3 linked regions of the Caldimonas brevitalea genome follow. The protein of the gene in region 1 interacts with the protein of each later gene in a pairwise test. Links are inferred from orthologs where the notes say so. Each region holds a gene or a part of one and is shown in the gene's direction. Other genes may lie near its edges. The genes, in order: ssb, AAW51_RS24970 and recO.

Region 1 (5,142 bases):
CTCGCTGCACGCCCGCACGCTGGCGGGCGGCGAGCAGCTGGGGCTGGTGGGGTTGGCGATCGGCATCTACGGCCTCACCCAGGCGGTGTTGCAACTGCCCTACGGCTGGGCCTCCGACCGTTACGGGCGCAAACGGGTGATCGCCATCGGCCTGCTGGTGTTCGCAGCCGGCTCGTTTGTCGCAGCGGCGGCCGACAGCCTGATCGGCGTCGTGCTGGGCCGGGCCTTGCAAGGCGCCGGGGCGATCTCGGCCGCGATCACCGCGCTGATCGCCGACAGCACGCGCGACGAGGTGCGCACCAAGGCAATGGCGATGGTCGGCGGCTCGATCGGCCTGAGCTTCGCACTGTCGCTGGCGCTCGCGCCGACGCTGTACGGTTGGGTGGGCATGGGCGGCCTGTTCTCATTCACAGGCGCGCTGGCGCTGGGCGGCTGTTGGGTGGTGTGGAAGCTGGTGCCCACCGTGCCCCGGCATCCTGCCGGCGCCGCCCGCGCCTCGTGGCGCGACGTGCTGCTGCACCCCGAGCTGATGCGCCTGAGCCTGGGTGTGTTCCTGTTGCATGCCGTGCAGATGGCGATGTTCGTCGTGGTGCCGATCGCGCTGGTCGACCACGCCGGCGTGCCGCTCAGCCAGCATGGTTGGCTCTATATCGGCGTGGTGGTGCTGTCGTTTGCCGTGATGCTGCCGGCGATGTTGTGGAGCGAACGGCGCCAGCGCCTGCGCCCCGTGTTCCTCGGCGCCGTCGCGTTGCTGGCGGTCAGCGAAGCTGCGCTGGCCTGGTATTGGCGCTCGCCGGCTGGCCTGATCGCGCTGCTGGTGGCGTTTTTCGTCAGTTTCAATTTGCTCGAGGCCAACATGCCGTCGCTGGTGTCGCGCGTCGCGCCGCCCGCGGCGAAGGGGCTGGCGCTGGGCGTGTTCAACACCTGCCAGTCCCTGGGCCTGTTCGCCGGCGGTTTGCTGGGCGGGCGGGTGGCGGGCGTTTGGGGCTCGGCCGCGGTGTTCCAGGTGTGTGCCGCGCTGGCGCTGCTGTGGCTGGTGGTGGCTTGGCCGATGCGACCGCCGGCACGCCAGCGTGCCAAGGCCCAAGCGTAGCGAGTGCTCACGACCAGGCGCCCCGGACCGGGCTGTGGCCACCCTGTCAGTGTGCAGCCGGGGGCATCGGAGATAATGGCCGATCCGCTGAACGAACCATCCTAGGAGCCGAGCCATGGCCTCTGTCAACAAAGTCATCCTGATCGGCAATTGCGGCCGTGACCCCGAAGTGCGCTACACCCCGACCGGCACGGCCATCTGCAACGTCTCGGTCGCCACCTCGAGCCGTCGCAAGGACCGTTCGTCGGGTGAAAGCATCGAAGACACGCAATGGCACCGCGTGACCTTCTATGAACGCCTGGCCGAAATCGCCGGTGAGTACCTGAAGAAGGGTCGCCCGGTCTACATCGAAGGCCGTTTGAAGTACGGCAAGTACACCGACAAGGACGGCATCGAACGCAACACCGTCGACATCATCGCCGAGCAGATGCAATTGCTGGGCGGCCGCGAAGGCATGGGCGGCGGCGACGACATGGGGGGCGGTGGTGGCGGTTATTCGCGCGACCGCGAGGAAGGCGGCGGAGGCGGCCGCAGCGAGCGCTCGGCGCCGGCACCGCGTTCGGCCCCCGCGCCGCGTCCTGCGCCCAAGGCCGCGACCGGCTTCGACGACATGGACGACGATATTCCGTTCTAAACCCTGCTTCGTCGCTCGTGAACAAATGGCCCTGGCGCCCTGCGCTGAGGGCCATTTTCTTTATTTGGAGCGCTCAAACCGGTCCCGAGGTCGGCTCCCCCTCCGCCCCATCACCTTTCGTTCGCAGGTGAGCTTTTTTCACCGTCGTGCAAGAGTTTCGGCAAGCAGGTCGGGAGCATCTGCATTGGACGAATGCGATGAGCGCCGACCCACGGCTGGCCGGGAAGCGCGCGACGGGTTCGTTCATCGCGTCTGCCTGCCTGGGCGCCGTCGGTGCCGTGCGCGTCCCGCCAGCGAACCGAGCGACGACAGCGGACGGCCAAACGTTCGTGTTCCACGGCGTCCATCGATTTATCGAGCTTGAGCCCCATGCAATGGCGGCTACGCTGGTACTTGCATCTCGCGACGCTTGTCGGCCTTGGCCTCCCCGCCCCACAGAGGCACACCAGGCAGTGCCAGGCGAGCCAGGACAGCGAGGCTCGGAGTGATTGGAATCTTGAGCACGAAAGGCCCGAACATGCCCGCCCTCATCTCGAGACCGCGTCGACGTGGCGTTGCCGAAACATCACAAGAGACCGCTGGCTGCCGTCAGCGCCGCGACGCTGCCCTCCGTCGTCTGCGGCCGGGCAAGTCGCTGGAGAACCTCCGAAGAGCCGTGGCATGGTTACCGCTGGTGATCCTCATGCCGGCCTGCGGACCTGACCTGAGCAAGGTCGGGCAGGACAAGGCGTCGGACCCGGTGACAATCAAGGCGCTTTCCACTCTCACTGACAGGAAGTGGCGCTTGGAGCGATTCCAGGCAGGCGACGGCACGACCCTCGCTTCCACGGATACCCTCATCTACACCGTTCGCTTCGCGCCCGAGGGGCGCTATGTCGTGCGCTTCGACTGCAACCAGGGAACTGGGACCTGGAAGTCGCCACGCCCGAACGCCCTGCAGTTTGAAGAATTCATCCTCACGTCCGCACTGTGCAAGGAGCCGGGTCTGCACGACCGGTTGGTGCGGGACTGGTCGCTGATTCGGTCATTCCGCGTCGATGGCGACCACCTGTTGTTGTCGCTCGACGCCGACGCAGGCGTCTACGAATTCCGCGAAGAGCCCCGTTGAGCGTGGCGCTTCCGGCCGTGCATCTTCACCTCACACCTTCACTCGCCCCAACACCGCCGTGACGATCCGGTCGCACCGGGCTCCGGCGAAACTGAACACGTCCTGCTCGGCCAGATCGATCTCCTGCGCCAGCGCCTCGCGCAACAGACTGCGGGCACGGAAGTAGCGCGAGCGCACCGTGGCCTCCGGGATGTCGAGTGCCTGAGCCGTCTCCTCGACGCTCATCTCCTCCACGCCCCGCAGCATGAAGACGGTGCGAAAGGCCTGGGGCAGTTCGTCGAGCTTGCGCTCGAGCAGCGCCCGAAGCTCCGCCCGGGCAAGGGCTTCGTTCGGTAGCTCGGTGGACGTTCGGCTCACGAGATGCGGCTCGACTTCAGGTTCCCCGTCGCTGCTGACGATGTGCACGATCTGGTCGCGCCTCGATTGTTTCCTCAGCCGCCCGAGACACTCGTTGAGCACCAGACGTGACAACCAGGTGGACACCGAAGACTGCCCACGGAAGGCCGCGATCGAGCGGTACGCCGAAAGGTAGGCCTCCTGCAGCGCGTCTTCGGCTTCGGCAGCGTCGTGCAAGGTGGCGCGCGCCAGCCGGTACAGGCGCCGGTTGTGGCGGCGCATCAGCTGCTCGAAGGCTATGCAGTCGCCGTGGGCCACGCGCTGTGCCAGTGCGTGGTCGTCATCCGGAAGGGGGGCTGACGTTGGCTGGGCAGGAACTCGCACGTGTTGTTACTCCACGATCAGCTTGGCTTTCATGGTGGGGTGCAGGGTGCACACGTAGTCGTAGCTTCCCCGCTTCGGCGTGGTGGCCCAGGACTGTCCCGGCGCGACGGAGCCGGAGTCGAACCCTTTCGGCACGGTCGCAGTATGAGGGACGACGTCCTTGTTGACCCACACCACCTTGTCGCCTTGCTTCACCGTCACGCTGGGCGGCGAGAACTGCATGCCCTCCATCGTGACGGTGTGCGTCGCGCCGAAAGCGGTCGCCGCGATGGACAGGCCCGCCGTGACCAAGGCGCGCCCGCCCCAGTGGCGGGCGCGCGATTTCTGAAGAGCCGCCTCAACCACCGCTCTTCCCCAGCTGGGCTTGCAATTGCTTTGCATGTTCCAGATGGTGCACGAAGGCCGGGCGCACCTTGACCAGCAGCGCCTTCAGCTCCTCGTTCTGCGCGCTGGGGATCAGCGCCGTGTCCACCGCCTCCAGCACCGACTGGTGATACGCGACCTCATGGTCCACATAGGCCTTGTCGAACCGTGCGCCTTCGAGCTTGCGCAGCTTGGCCAGGTTCTCGTCGCCGCCCTTCTTCAGGCCCTGCGCCGTTGTGTTGTCCTCGGGCGTGACCTTGAGCTTCTGCACCAGGTCGGTTGCCGCCTTGTTCACGCCGGTGTGGTCGGTGACCATCAGCTTCGCAAAGTCCTTCACTTCCTTCGAGCGGCTCTTTCCCTCGGCGAGTTTGCCCGCATCGATGTCGACCTGGTTGGCGGTCACCACGATCGCGGCGATCTGCGCGTCGTTGAAAGCGGCACTTTGAGCCTGGGCGCCCAGTGCCAACGAGGCGGCCACTGCCAGACCGGCGAGCTTGAATAGAGAGGTCATCTTTGTCTGCTCCTGTTATGCGCGTCCGACCAGCGGCGGCGCAACATGCGCCGTCGTCCTGATCTTGCGGGGATAGACGTCGCCAGGTGCGTTTGCGTTCCCACGTATCTCGTCACGTGTCGGGCACCTGGTTTGCAGCGCGGCGGTCGGCTCTACGACAAAGAAAGGAGAAGCCATCATGACCACCACCTCCGTTTGGCACGGGACCGCGCCGCCCACCCAGTGGCCTGCCCTGGACGAAGACCTGCAGGTCGATGTCGCCGTGGTCGGCGGCGGCATCACCGGTGTGACCACGGCGCTGCTGCTCGCACGCACCGGCAAGCGGGTGGCGCTGCTGGAGGCCCGACGGGTCGGCAGCGCCGACACCGGCGGCTCGACCGGCAACCTCTATGCGACGGTCAGCGGGGGTGTCCACGCCTTGCGCGAGAAGTGGGGCGCCGAGGTCGCGCGGGAGGTGGTGGCCTCGCGCGCCGACACGGTGGACTTCATCGAGCAGCTAGCGACCCAGGCTGCCCGGGACGCTGCGGCCTTCCGTCGTTGCGGCATGTACGTCTACGCCGGCTCGGCAGAGGCCGAGGCGCAGGTGCACAGCGAATACGAGGCCGTCATCGAAGCCGGGTTGTATGCCCAGCTGATCGACATGCTGCCGCCCGGACCGCCTGCGGCGCACGGCAAGGTGCTGCGGATCGACAGGCAGGCGCAGTTCCATCCGA
Region 2 (5,327 bases), 5.7 Mb from region 1 along the record:
GCTGACTTCAGGGGGCAGGGCCGATGGGCGGCCCCGCTCGCCATATAAGGACATGCTCCCACAGTTCCAGACGGGGTTGCCACCCTGGCCGTTGCGGCAACTCAGCAAACAGCGATCCCTGGCCCGGCGGCGCCAAGCCGACTCGGGCTCGGGGCCGCGCATTCCGCCACGGCCGGGGTGGGGCTGCCTCCCTACAATGCCGAGATGTTTGCCCCGCTACAGAACGACACTTTCCTGCGCGCCTTGCTGCGCCAGCCGACCGACTACACGCCCATCTGGCTGATGCGCCAGGCGGGCCGTTACCTGCCCGAGTACAACGCGACCCGCGCCCGTGCCGGCAGCTTCATGGGGCTGGCGACCGACCCGGGCTATGCGACCGAGGTCACCCTGCAACCGCTGGAGCGCTTTCCGCTCGACGCGGCCATCCTGTTCAGCGACATCCTCACCGTGCCCGACGCCATGGGCCTGGGGCTGAGCTTCGCCGCCGGTGAAGGACCACGCTTCGCCCACCCGTTGCGCGACGAGGCCGCGGTCGCCGCACTCGAAGTGCCCGACCTCGCCAAGCTGCGCTACGTGTTCGATGCCGTCACCAGCATCCGCCGCGCGCTGCAGGGCCGGGTGCCGCTGATCGGCTTCTCCGGCAGCCCCTGGACGCTGGCCTGCTACATGGTCGAAGGCGGCGGGTCGGACGACTACCGTCTGGTCAAGAGCATGCTCTACCGCCGACCTGACTTGATGCACCGCATCCTGACGGTCAACGCCGATGCCGTGGCCGCCTATTTGAATGCGCAGATCGACGCCGGTGCGCAGGCCGTGATGATTTTCGACTCATGGGGCGGCGTGCTGGCCGACGGGGCGTTCCAGTCGTTCAGCCTGGCCTACACCGAGCGGGTGCTCAAGCAGCTGAAGCCCGAACACGAGGGGCAGCGCATCCCGCGCATCGTCTTCACCAAGGGCGGCGGCGCCTGGCTCGAGGCCATTGCCGCGCTCGACACCGACGCGGTGGGCGTCGACTGGACCGTCAACCTGGGTCATGCCCGGGCCCGCGTCGGCCACCGTGTCGCCTTGCAAGGCAACCTCGATCCGGCGGTCTTGTTCGCCGAGCCGGATCAAATCCGCGCTGAGGCCGAAAAGGCGCTCGACAGTTTCGGTCCGCTGCGCAACCCCGACGGCTCTCACGCCGGCCACATCTTCAATCTGGGTCACGGCATCAGCCAGTTCACACCGCCGGAAAGCGTCGCAGTGCTGGTCGATGCGGTCCACCGCCACTCGCGGACCTTGCGGTCTGCCCTGTAAACGCTTCCAGATTCCGCTGAACGTCAAGTTCGCGCGGTTAACCACGGAAACAGTAGCGCGGGGCTTGACTTATCCCCAAAAAACCGGGGACGAGAGCCTTGCAGCCCGGCTTGTCGCGCTGCATCACGCTTGTGAAGAAGTGCTTGCTAAGTTGTTGATTTAGAAGGGGGCCGAGAGGGTGCGTTGCAAGGCGTCAAAGCAAGCAATCGCACGCCCAGCAAGCAGTTAGAGCGCGTTTGCGCAGCTTGCCCACAAAGTTATCCACAAGAATGGTGGATAGTTCCAAAAGCCGTTTTGAATCAACTGTTTACGAGCAGGAGTTGAAGAGCTGGCAGAAATGACAGGCGTAAATGAGTGAGCTGACCCCTCCCGCCACGGTCGTTTCGGTGGCGGTCGACGCGCCCCAACACAGCGCCTTGCGCAGCGCGCTGAGCTACACCAGCGACCGGCCGTTGCCGGCTGGCACCGTTGTGCACGTGCCGCTCGGCAAGCGCACGGTGTGTGGCGTGGTGTGGCCGGCCGCGGCCGGCGACCCCCTCGGCAGCGTGCCGGGCGACGGGCCGCCGCTGGAACTGCGACCCGTTGAAGCCGCATTGAGCAGCCTGGCACCGCTGCCACACGAATGGTGCAAGTTGGTTCAATTCGCAGCGAACTATTACCAGCGCAGCCTCGGCGAGGTGGCCCTGTCGGTGTTGCCGCCCGAGCTGCGCAAATTGAACGACACGCAGCTGGCGCAGCGCTTGAAGAAGCTGCAGAAGCTCGCGCCCGCGGGCGGTCCGGCCCCGGTCCTGCCGGAGCTGACACCGGAGCAAACGCAGGCGCTGGAGGGGCTGGCCGCGGCGGATGCCGGTTCGGTGGCGCTGCTGCACGGCAGCACCGGCAGCGGCAAGACCGAGGTCTACCAGCGCCTGGTGGCCCGCAGCCTTGACGCCGGTCGGCAGGCGCTGGTGCTGGTGCCCGAAATCAACCTCACGCCGCAGCTGGAAGCGCGCTTCGCCGAGCGCTTTCCCGACCGCCTGATCGTCTCGCTGCACAGCGGTTTGACGCCGGCGCAGCGGCTGCGGCACTGGTTGGCGGCCCACCTCGGCCAGGCCGACATCGTGCTCGGCACCCGCATGGCGGTGTTCGCGTCGCTGCCGCGGCTCGGGCTGATCGTCGTCGACGAAGAGCACGACCCTTCCTACAAGAGTCAGGAGGGGGCACGCTATTCGGCACGCGACCTCGCGGTCTACCGGGGCAAGCTCGAAGGTGCGCAGGTCGTGCTCGGCTCGGCCACACCCTCGATGGAAAGCTGGCAGCAGGCCGAGCGCGGCCGCTACCTGCGGCTCTCGATGCCCGCGCGCGTCGGCGGCGGCGTGCTGCCGCAGGTGCGTTTCGTGGACATGAACCATGTGCCCAAGGACGCGGCCTACAACGCAGCCCTGTCGCCGGCGCTGGTGGCGGCCTTGCAGCGGCGCCTCGAGCGCGGCGAGCAAAGCCTGGTGCTGCTGAACCGGCGCGGCTATTCGCCGGTGCTGCAGTGCCTGGAATGCGGCTGGAAGAGCGGCTGCCCCCATTGCAGCGCGTGGCGTGTGTTCCATCGTGTCGACCGCACCTTACGTTGCCACCATTGCGGCTACACCGAGCGTGTGCCGCGCGCCTGCCCCGACTGCGGCAATGCCGACATCCAACCGGTCGGCCGAGGCACCGAGCGGCTCGAGGAACAGCTCGAGCACGCGCTCCCCGGCGCCCGCGTGGCCCGCATCGACGCCGACACCACGCGCCTCAAGGGCACGCTGGAAACGCAGCTGGCCAGCGTGCATGCCGGCGAGGTCGACGTGCTGGTGGGCACCCAGATGGTGGCCAAGGGCCACGACTTCCGACGCGTGACGCTGGTGGCCGCGGTCAACCCCGACGCGGCCCTGTTCAGCAGCGACTTCCGCGCTGGCGAGCGCCTGTTCGCCTTGCTGATGCAGGCGGCGGGACGTGCCGGGCGCGATGCCGAGCAGGCGGCGCGCAGCGAGATGCTGGTGCAGACCTGGCACCCCACCCATCCCTTGTATGCCGCCTTGCGCGGCCACGACTACACCGCCTTCGCCGCCAGCACGCTGGCCGAGCGAGAGATGGCCGCGATGCCGCCGTTTGCCCACCAAGCCCTGTTACGGGCCGAGGGGCGCACCCAGGAGATCGCGCAAGACTGGCTGGCGGCGGCCGCGGGCGCTGCCGAGGCGCTGGGCGCAGCAGATGCCGGCGTGACCTTGTATCCGCCGGTGCCGATGGCGGTCGCCCGGGTCGCCAATGTCGAACGGGCCCAGATGTTGGTGGAGTCGCCCACCCGGCCCGGGCTGCAGCGATTGCTGGCCCAGTGGATGCCCCAGCTGCATGCGCTCCGGGCCGAGCACAAGGGCCTGCTGCGCTGGGCCATCGACGTCGACCCGTTGGCGATCTGACGGGGGGCGCGAACGGCGCGATGCGCGGAGTGGCGCAGTGGCCGCGGCGGGGTTATCGTGGCGGCCCCCAACGGCCGCATGGGGGGCGCCCGAGCGCCTCCGATACCATCGGCACACGCCCGAAGGGCAGGAGGGATTGCATGTCTATGTTCGGTATGGTCGGGACTGGGCCGCATGGCCTGACCCGCATCGGCGAGGCCTGGCGCAATGGCCCGGCCCTCGTCACGCTCGTCGCCACCTTCGTCGCCGCGGCGCTGCTGATCGGTCTGGGGGCGGCCACCGGGGTCGCCCTGTTGATGTTCGTGTTCGGGTTGCTGGCCTGGGGGCTGGTCCTGCTGGGTCTGGCCGCCGCCGGGCGGCAGTTCATGGATCAGGCGCAAGGGCTGCCGGTCACCGGCAGCGCCGCCGCCTTCGGCGGCAGTCCGATGGCGGTCGCCCGCCTGCTCGGCCTCGCACTGGTGTGCTCGCTGGTGGTGGTCGCGTGGCTCGCGGTCGCGGCGCTGTTGTTGTTCTTCTGCAAGATCCCCTTGCTGGGCGGCGTGTTGCTGGTGGGCGTGGTGCCGCTGCTGGTGTTCAGCGGTGCCTTGCTGTTCCTCGGCCTCTACGTGACCTGGGGGCTGGCGGCACCGGCCCTGTTCGAGGGCCACACCCTCAAGCGTGCCTTGTCGCAGCTGTGGGCCATCATCACCGACCGGCCGCTCGAAGCCTTTTTGCGCCTGATGCTGCTGTTCGCCTTGGTCGGGCTGATCGCGGCGCTGACCATGGCCTTCATCGGGGCCGGCTTCGGCATCACCGCGGGGCTGGCCGCCAGCATCCTGGGCGGTGACATCGGCCAGATGCTGGGCGGCCCCGACATGCCCCAGGTGTCGGACTCCGTCTCGGCTGGCGGGCATTTCGGCGCCGGCCTGGGCATCGGCATCGTCTGGGCCGTGGTCGGCGCCGTGTTTGCCGCGCTGCTGCTGTACGGCCTGTGCCTGAGCTATCTGCGGCTGACTGCCGACCTTGACACGACGGCCGCCGAAGCGGCGGTCGACACGGCTTTGGCCCGCACGCGCGAGAAGGCGCAGCAGGCTGCCGAAGACGCGCGCCGGCGTGCGCAGGAGTTGCAGGCCGCCGCGCGCCAGCGGGCCGAGCAGGTGCGGCGTGGCGCGCCGGCCAGTGCCGCGCCTTCGGCCGAATCGGGCACGGTGCCCAACGCACCCTCTCCGGCGGTGGTGGCGCCGGGGGGCGACCCCCCGTTGGCCGACGATTGGGAGTCACCGCCGAAAGGCCAGGGGCCTGCCGCACCCGACGACGCGGGCGTAGGCGACGGCGTGCAGGAGCCGGGCGCCCCCGGGCTGCTCCGCTGCCCGTCCTGCAAGACGGTGGTGGCGCCGACCGACACCTTCTGCGGGGCCTGCGGCCGCAAGCTGGACTAGGGCCAGGCGCGACGATGTGTCGCGGCGGCTTGCGCGGTCTGCTAGCCTGCGCAGGCCCGTTCACCTCCATCGGCCGGAGTCTCCATGTCCAACGCCAAGTCCCCGAAACACATCGCGGCCTCTCTCACCGAACTGTGGTCGCCGCGTGTGATTGCCGAAGTCGACGACAGCTACATCAAGGTGG
Region 3 (5,197 bases), 5.1 Mb from region 1 along the record:
GAAGCCTTTCTTGCCATCCTTCAAGTCGACGACTGAGCCTGCGGGCCACCGCCCCACGCCCGCCGCGCGGCGGGCCGAGGCACTTGCTTGAGATACTGTCGCCTCGCGCGATCTGATTTCCCCTCTTACTGGAGCCTGGATGGGACTGCTCACTGCAGCTTTGTATGCCTGCCTGATCGTTTACTTGGGCGGCTGGTATCTGGGCGAATGGCACGGCAATTTCTCGCTGCTGCTGTTCGTGCTGACCCTCGTGACACTGGTTTACTGGCTCGCCGAGCGCCTCCACTTCCGGCCCGCCCGCGAGCGTGCCGCGGCCTCGGTCGAGACCCATCACGCGGTGCGGCGCAACGACCTGGCGCGCCAGGGCATTGCCGAGGTCGACGGCAACATCGACGAAGCCAAGCAGCGCCTGTTGATGCAGCCCTGGTGGCTCGACTGGACCGCCGGTCTGTTCCCGGTGATCTGCATCGTCTTCCTGCTGCGCTCCTTCCTGTTCGAGCCGTTCAAGATTCCGTCCGGCTCGATGGTGCCCACCCTGCTGGTCGGCGACCTGATCCTGGTGAACAAATACCACTACGGCGTGCGCCTGCCGGTGATCAACAAGAAGATCGTCGCCAACGAAGATCCCAAGCGCGGCGACGTGATGGTGTTCCGCTACCCCAAGGACACCCGCATCGACTACATCAAGCGGGTGGTCGGCGTGCCGGGCGACCAAGTGGCCTACCTCAACAAGCGTTTGTTCATCAACGGCCAGCCGGTGCCGACCGAATCGCTGGGCGAGTACTACGACGAGGACAGCCGCCGCTACTCACAGCATTTCTCCGAGACCTTCGGCGGCAACGAACACCGCGTGCTGACCAACAAGGATGCGGCGCCCTTCATCGTGGGTGCCGACGACTTCCCGTACAGGGACCAGTGCAGCTACACGGCGGAGGGCGTGACCTGCAAAGTGCCGGCCGGTCACTACTTCGTGATGGGCGATAACCGTGACAATTCTCAGGATTCCCGGTACTGGGGCTTCGTGCCGGACGAGAACATCGTCGGCAAGGCCTTCTGGATCTGGATGAATTTGGGTAATCTCGGCCGTATTGGTGGGTTCAAGTAAACGGGTCGGCGGCGCACCGCGGTTCACCGCAAGCACGACAAGTACAACAGGCTCGAGGAGCACAACGATGATGCATGTTTCACCGGCACGCCAACGCGGCGTCTCCCTGCTGGGCCTGTTGTTCTGGGCCGTCGTCATCGGCATGCTGGCACTGGTGGCCATGAAGGTGCTGCCGACGGTGAACGAATACTTGACGATTCGGAGCGCCGTGAACAAGGTGGCCCAGGAAGGCGCTACCTCGGTGCCCGAGATCCGCGCGGCCTTCGACCGACAGAAACAGATCGAGTATTCGATCCAGTCGATTTCGGGCAGCGATCTGATCGTGACCAAGGAAAACGACCGCGTGGTGGTCAGCTTCGCCTACGACGCCGAGGTCAAGCTGTTCGACCCGGTCTACCTCGTCATCAAGTATTCGGGCCGTTCCGAGTGACGGCCGGCCGGCGTCGCCGGCCTTGGCCCCCGCTGCAGCGCGCTGGAATTCGACGTGAGTGACCTGATCAAAGCCCTCGAGCGACGGCTCGACTACCGCTTCCGGCACCCCGCGCTGCTGGCACGGGCGCTGACGCACCGCAGCTTCGGTGCCGACCACAACGAACGGCTTGAATTCCTCGGCGACTCGGTCCTGGGCCTGGCCATCGCCGGCCTCCTCTACGAACGTTTTGCCGGCTCCGACGAGGGGGACCTGTCGCGCGTGCGCGCCAGCCTGGTCAGGCAGGACACGCTACACCGCATCGCCCTGGGCCTGGAGTTGCCCGCCTGTTTGCGGCTCGGCGAAGGCGAGGCGCGTAGCGGCGGGGCGCAGCGACCGTCGATCCTGGCCGATGCCGTCGAAGCCGTGTTCGGCGCCATCTACCTCGACGGCGGTTTCGACGCCGCCCGCACCGTGGTGCAGCGCTTGTTCACGCCGGTGCTGACCGAGCCGGACTTGCGCAACAGCGCCAAAGACGCGAAAACCGAGTTGCAGGAATGGCTGCAAGCCCGCAAGCTGGCCGTGCCGAGCTATGCCATCGTGGCGACACGGGGTCATGCACACCAGCAGCAATTCGTGGTCAGCTGCACCGTTCCGGCCCTGCAGATCAGCGAGAACGGCGAGGGTGCCTCCCGCCGCGCCGCAGAACAGGTGGCGGCACAGTCCGTGCTCGCTAAACTGAAGGCGTCCGGGGCCCGCTGAGCCCTCCCGATCCCCTTGCAAACGCAGCCCCGGCTGCCATGGACCCTCGAACGTGAACGTCGATACATCTTCCCCGGCGCCCGACGCCGAATCGCCCGACCCCGCCGTGCCGGAGGCCGACGGCCAGCGGTGCGGGCTGATCGCCATCGTCGGACGGCCCAACGTGGGCAAGTCGACGCTACTGAATGCCCTGGTGGGGCAGAAAGTCAGCATCACGTCGCGCAAGGCGCAGACCACCCGCCACCGCATCACCGGCATCCGCACCGCCGGCGACGCCCAATATGTGTTCGTCGACACACCCGGCTTCCAGACCCGCCACGGCAACGCGCTCAACCGCACCCTCAACCGCACGGTGCTCGCCTCGCTGGGCGACGTCGACGTGGTGCTGTTCGTCGTCGAGGCCGGCCGGTTCGGGCTCGACGACGCCAAGGTGCTGGCCCTGGTGCCCGAGGGCAAACCGGTCATCCTGGTCGCCAACAAGCTCGACAAGGTGGTGCGCCGGGCCGAGCTGGCGCCGTGGCTCAAGGGCATGCAGGAGCGCCATCCGTTCGCCGAATTCGTGCCGCTCACGGCCAAGCGCCCGGAGGACGTGCGGCGCCTGCTCGACATCGTGCGGCCCTACCTGCCCGAGCAAGGCTGGTGGTACGACGAGGAAGCCCTCACCGATCGCAGCGAGCGCTTCCTCGCCAGCGAAATCGTGCGTGAAAAGCTGTTCCGCCTCACCGGTGACGAACTGCCCTACACATCGACCGTCGTGATCGACAAGTTCGAGGAAGAGGGGTTGCTGCGGCGCATCGCGGCCACCATCGTCGTCGAGCGCGATGCCCACAAGGGCATGGTGATCGGCGAAGGCGGCGAGCGCCTGAAGCGCATCGGCACCGAAGCCCGCCAGGAACTCGAGAAGCTGATGGACGCGAAAGTCTTTCTCGAACTGTTCGTCAAGGTCCGCTCAGGCTGGGCCGACGACGAGCAGCGCCTGCGCAGCTATGGCTATGAGTGAGCCGCGGGCGCTGCGGCGGGTCTGAACGATGGCGTCGAGCCGGCCGCGCAGCGCACCTCGCCCCGGGTTCCGCGTGGCGGCCGAGCCGGCCTACGTGTTGCACCGCTACGACTGGAGCGAATCGAGCCTGATCCTCGATCTGTTCACCCGGGCGCACGGCCGGGTCGCGGTGGTCGCCAAAGGCGCCAAGCGGCCGTATTCGCAACTGCGCGCCGTGTTGCTGCCGTTCCAGCGCGTCAGCGCGAGCTTCAGCAGCCGCGAAGAAGGCGGCGCCGAGGTCCACACCCTCAAGGCCGCGGAATGGGCGGGCGGCACGGCAATGCTGACCGGCGCGGCGCTGCTGACCGGTTTCTACCTGAACGAACTGCTGATGAAGCTGCTGGCCCGCGCCGACGCCCATCCGCGGCTGTTCGACGCCTATGCCGCGACGCTGCCCGGCCTGGCGGCCGACGACGAAACGGTCGTCCAGGCCGCGCTGCGCGCGTTCGAGCTGACCTTGCTGCGCGAGATCGGCGTGCTGCCCGAACTGGGCCTGGTCACCCTCACGGTCGAGCCGTTGCAGCCCGGGGCAGCCTACGCTTTGCACGGCGAAGCCGGCGTCCGGCTGGCGCGCGCTGGCGAGCCGGCCCTGCGCGGCGCCACCTTGATGGCGCTCGACGCGGCGCTCGACAGCGGCTCGCTCGAGGCGATGCAGCAGGCCTGCGCCGCGTCCCTGCCCGAGTTGAAAAGCGTGTTGCGGCCGCTGCTTCACTATCATCTGGGCACGCCGGTGCTGCGCACGCGGCAACTGATGATGGAGCTCCAGCAAAAATGATCTTCGCCGGTCCCCCGAACGCGCCACTGCTCGGCGTCAACATCGACCATGTCGCCACCTTGCGCAACGCGCGCGGCGGGCAGTTCCCTGACCCGGTGGCCGCCGCGCAGCTGGCGGTCGAGGCGGGGGCCGACATCATCACCTTCCACCTGCGCGAAGACCGTCGTCACATCCGCGACGACGACGTGACCCGGCTGAAGGCGGCATTGCAGGTGCCGCTGAACTTCGAGGCCGCCGTCACCGACGAGATGATCGGCATCATCGAGCGGGTGCGGCCCGAGCACGTTTGCCTGGTGCCCGAGCGGCGCCAGGAGGTCACGACCGAGGGCGGGCTCGACGTCGCCGGGCAGTTCGCCCGCATCCAGGACGCCTGCGCGCGCCTGGCTGCGGCGGGTTGCCGCGTGTCGCTGTTCATCAACGCGGACGAGCGCCAGATCGAAGCCAGCGCCGCTGCCGGCGCGTCCTGCGTCGAGCTGCACACCGGCGCCTATGCCGAGGCCTGGTGGGCGCAAGACCGGGTGCGCATGGCGGCCGAGCTGCAGCGGCTGCAGGACGGGCTGCGCCGGGGCCGCGCCGCCGGCCTGCAGACCAACGCCGGCCACGGCCTGGCGGTGTGGGACCGGCCGGCGCCGCACCCCTTTGCCAGCAGCACCTATGCGGTGGCCGCGCTGCACGAGGTCACCGAGCTGCACATCGGCCATGCGCTGATCGGCCATGCCGTGTTCGTCGGGCTGCGCCAGGCGATCGGCGACTTCAAGGCCGAGGCGGTGCTGGCGAGGAACCAGGGCGCATGATCTACGGCATCGGCACGGACATCTGCGACATCCGCCGTATCGAAGCGGCCTACGCCCGTCACGGCGAACGTTTTGCGGCCAAGGTGCTCGGCCCGCACGAAATGAGCGTGTTCCGCGAGCGCCTCGCCCGGGTGCCGGCGCGCGGCTTGCGCTACCTGGCGACCCGGTTCTCGGCCAAGGAGGCTTTCTCGAAGGCGATCGGCATGGGCATGCGCATGCCGATGACCTGGCGCGACTGCGAGGTGGTCAAGGCGCCGAGCGGCAAGCCCGAGATCCGCTTGCACCGCCAGCTCGCCGCCTGGTTCGACGAGCG

The links.
Region 2: the proteins of ssb (region 1) and AAW51_RS24970 interact in binary tests that used the Escherichia coli proteins (3 or more experiments, as listed by UniProt). The link is inferred for Caldimonas brevitalea from one-to-one orthologs.
Region 3: the proteins of ssb (region 1) and recO interact in binary tests that used the Escherichia coli proteins (3 or more experiments, as listed by UniProt). The link is inferred for Caldimonas brevitalea from one-to-one orthologs.

What each region holds. Positions count from the first base shown.
Region 1 is NZ_CP011371.1:202,919-208,060, forward strand. Bases 174-2,967 are described here. They hold ssb (single-stranded DNA-binding protein), read left to right. Parts: upstream 174-1,208; coding sequence 1,209-1,727; downstream 1,728-2,967. Other genes in these bases: AAW51_RS00870 (MFS transporter), read left to right, coding at 174-1,093; AAW51_RS00880 (META domain-containing protein), read left to right, coding at 2,245-2,835; AAW51_RS00885 (RNA polymerase sigma factor), read right to left, coding at 2,866-2,967. Outside these bases: more of AAW51_RS00870, read left to right, coding at 1-173; more of AAW51_RS00885, read right to left, coding at 2,968-3,555; AAW51_RS28770 (cupredoxin domain-containing protein), read right to left, coding at 3,562-3,846; AAW51_RS00895 (DUF4142 domain-containing protein), read right to left, coding at 3,893-4,429; AAW51_RS00900 (FAD-dependent oxidoreductase), read left to right, coding at 4,608-5,142. UniProt on the Escherichia coli protein: Plays an important role in DNA replication, recombination and repair. Binds to ssDNA and to an array of partner proteins to recruit them to their sites of action during DNA metabolism. Acts as a sliding platform that migrates on DNA via reptation.
Region 2 is NZ_CP011371.1:5,859,156-5,864,482, reverse strand. What follows is about bases 1,207-4,185. They hold AAW51_RS24970 (primosomal protein N'), read left to right. Parts: upstream 1,207-1,646; coding sequence 1,647-3,725; downstream 3,726-4,185. Other genes in these bases: AAW51_RS24965 (hypothetical protein), read left to right, coding at 3,866-4,185; hemE (uroporphyrinogen decarboxylase), read left to right, coding at 1,207-1,296. Outside these bases: more of hemE, read left to right, coding at 205-1,206; more of AAW51_RS24965, read left to right, coding at 4,186-5,143; AAW51_RS24960 (cupin domain-containing protein), read left to right, coding at 5,228-5,327.
Region 3 is NZ_CP011371.1:5,278,911-5,284,107, reverse strand. Bases 2,349-5,197 are described here. They hold recO (DNA repair protein RecO), read left to right. Parts: upstream 2,349-3,304; coding sequence 3,305-4,090; downstream 4,091-5,197. Other genes in these bases: acpS (holo-ACP synthase), read left to right, coding at 4,881-5,197; AAW51_RS22215 (pyridoxine 5'-phosphate synthase), read left to right, coding at 4,087-4,884; era (GTPase Era), read left to right, coding at 2,349-3,276. In the rest of the region: lepA (translation elongation factor 4), read left to right, coding at 1-36; lepB (signal peptidase I), read left to right, coding at 140-1,105; AAW51_RS22235 (DUF4845 domain-containing protein), read left to right, coding at 1,173-1,535; rnc (ribonuclease III), read left to right, coding at 1,590-2,276; more of era, read left to right, coding at 2,329-2,348. UniProt on the Escherichia coli protein: Involved in DNA repair and RecF pathway recombination.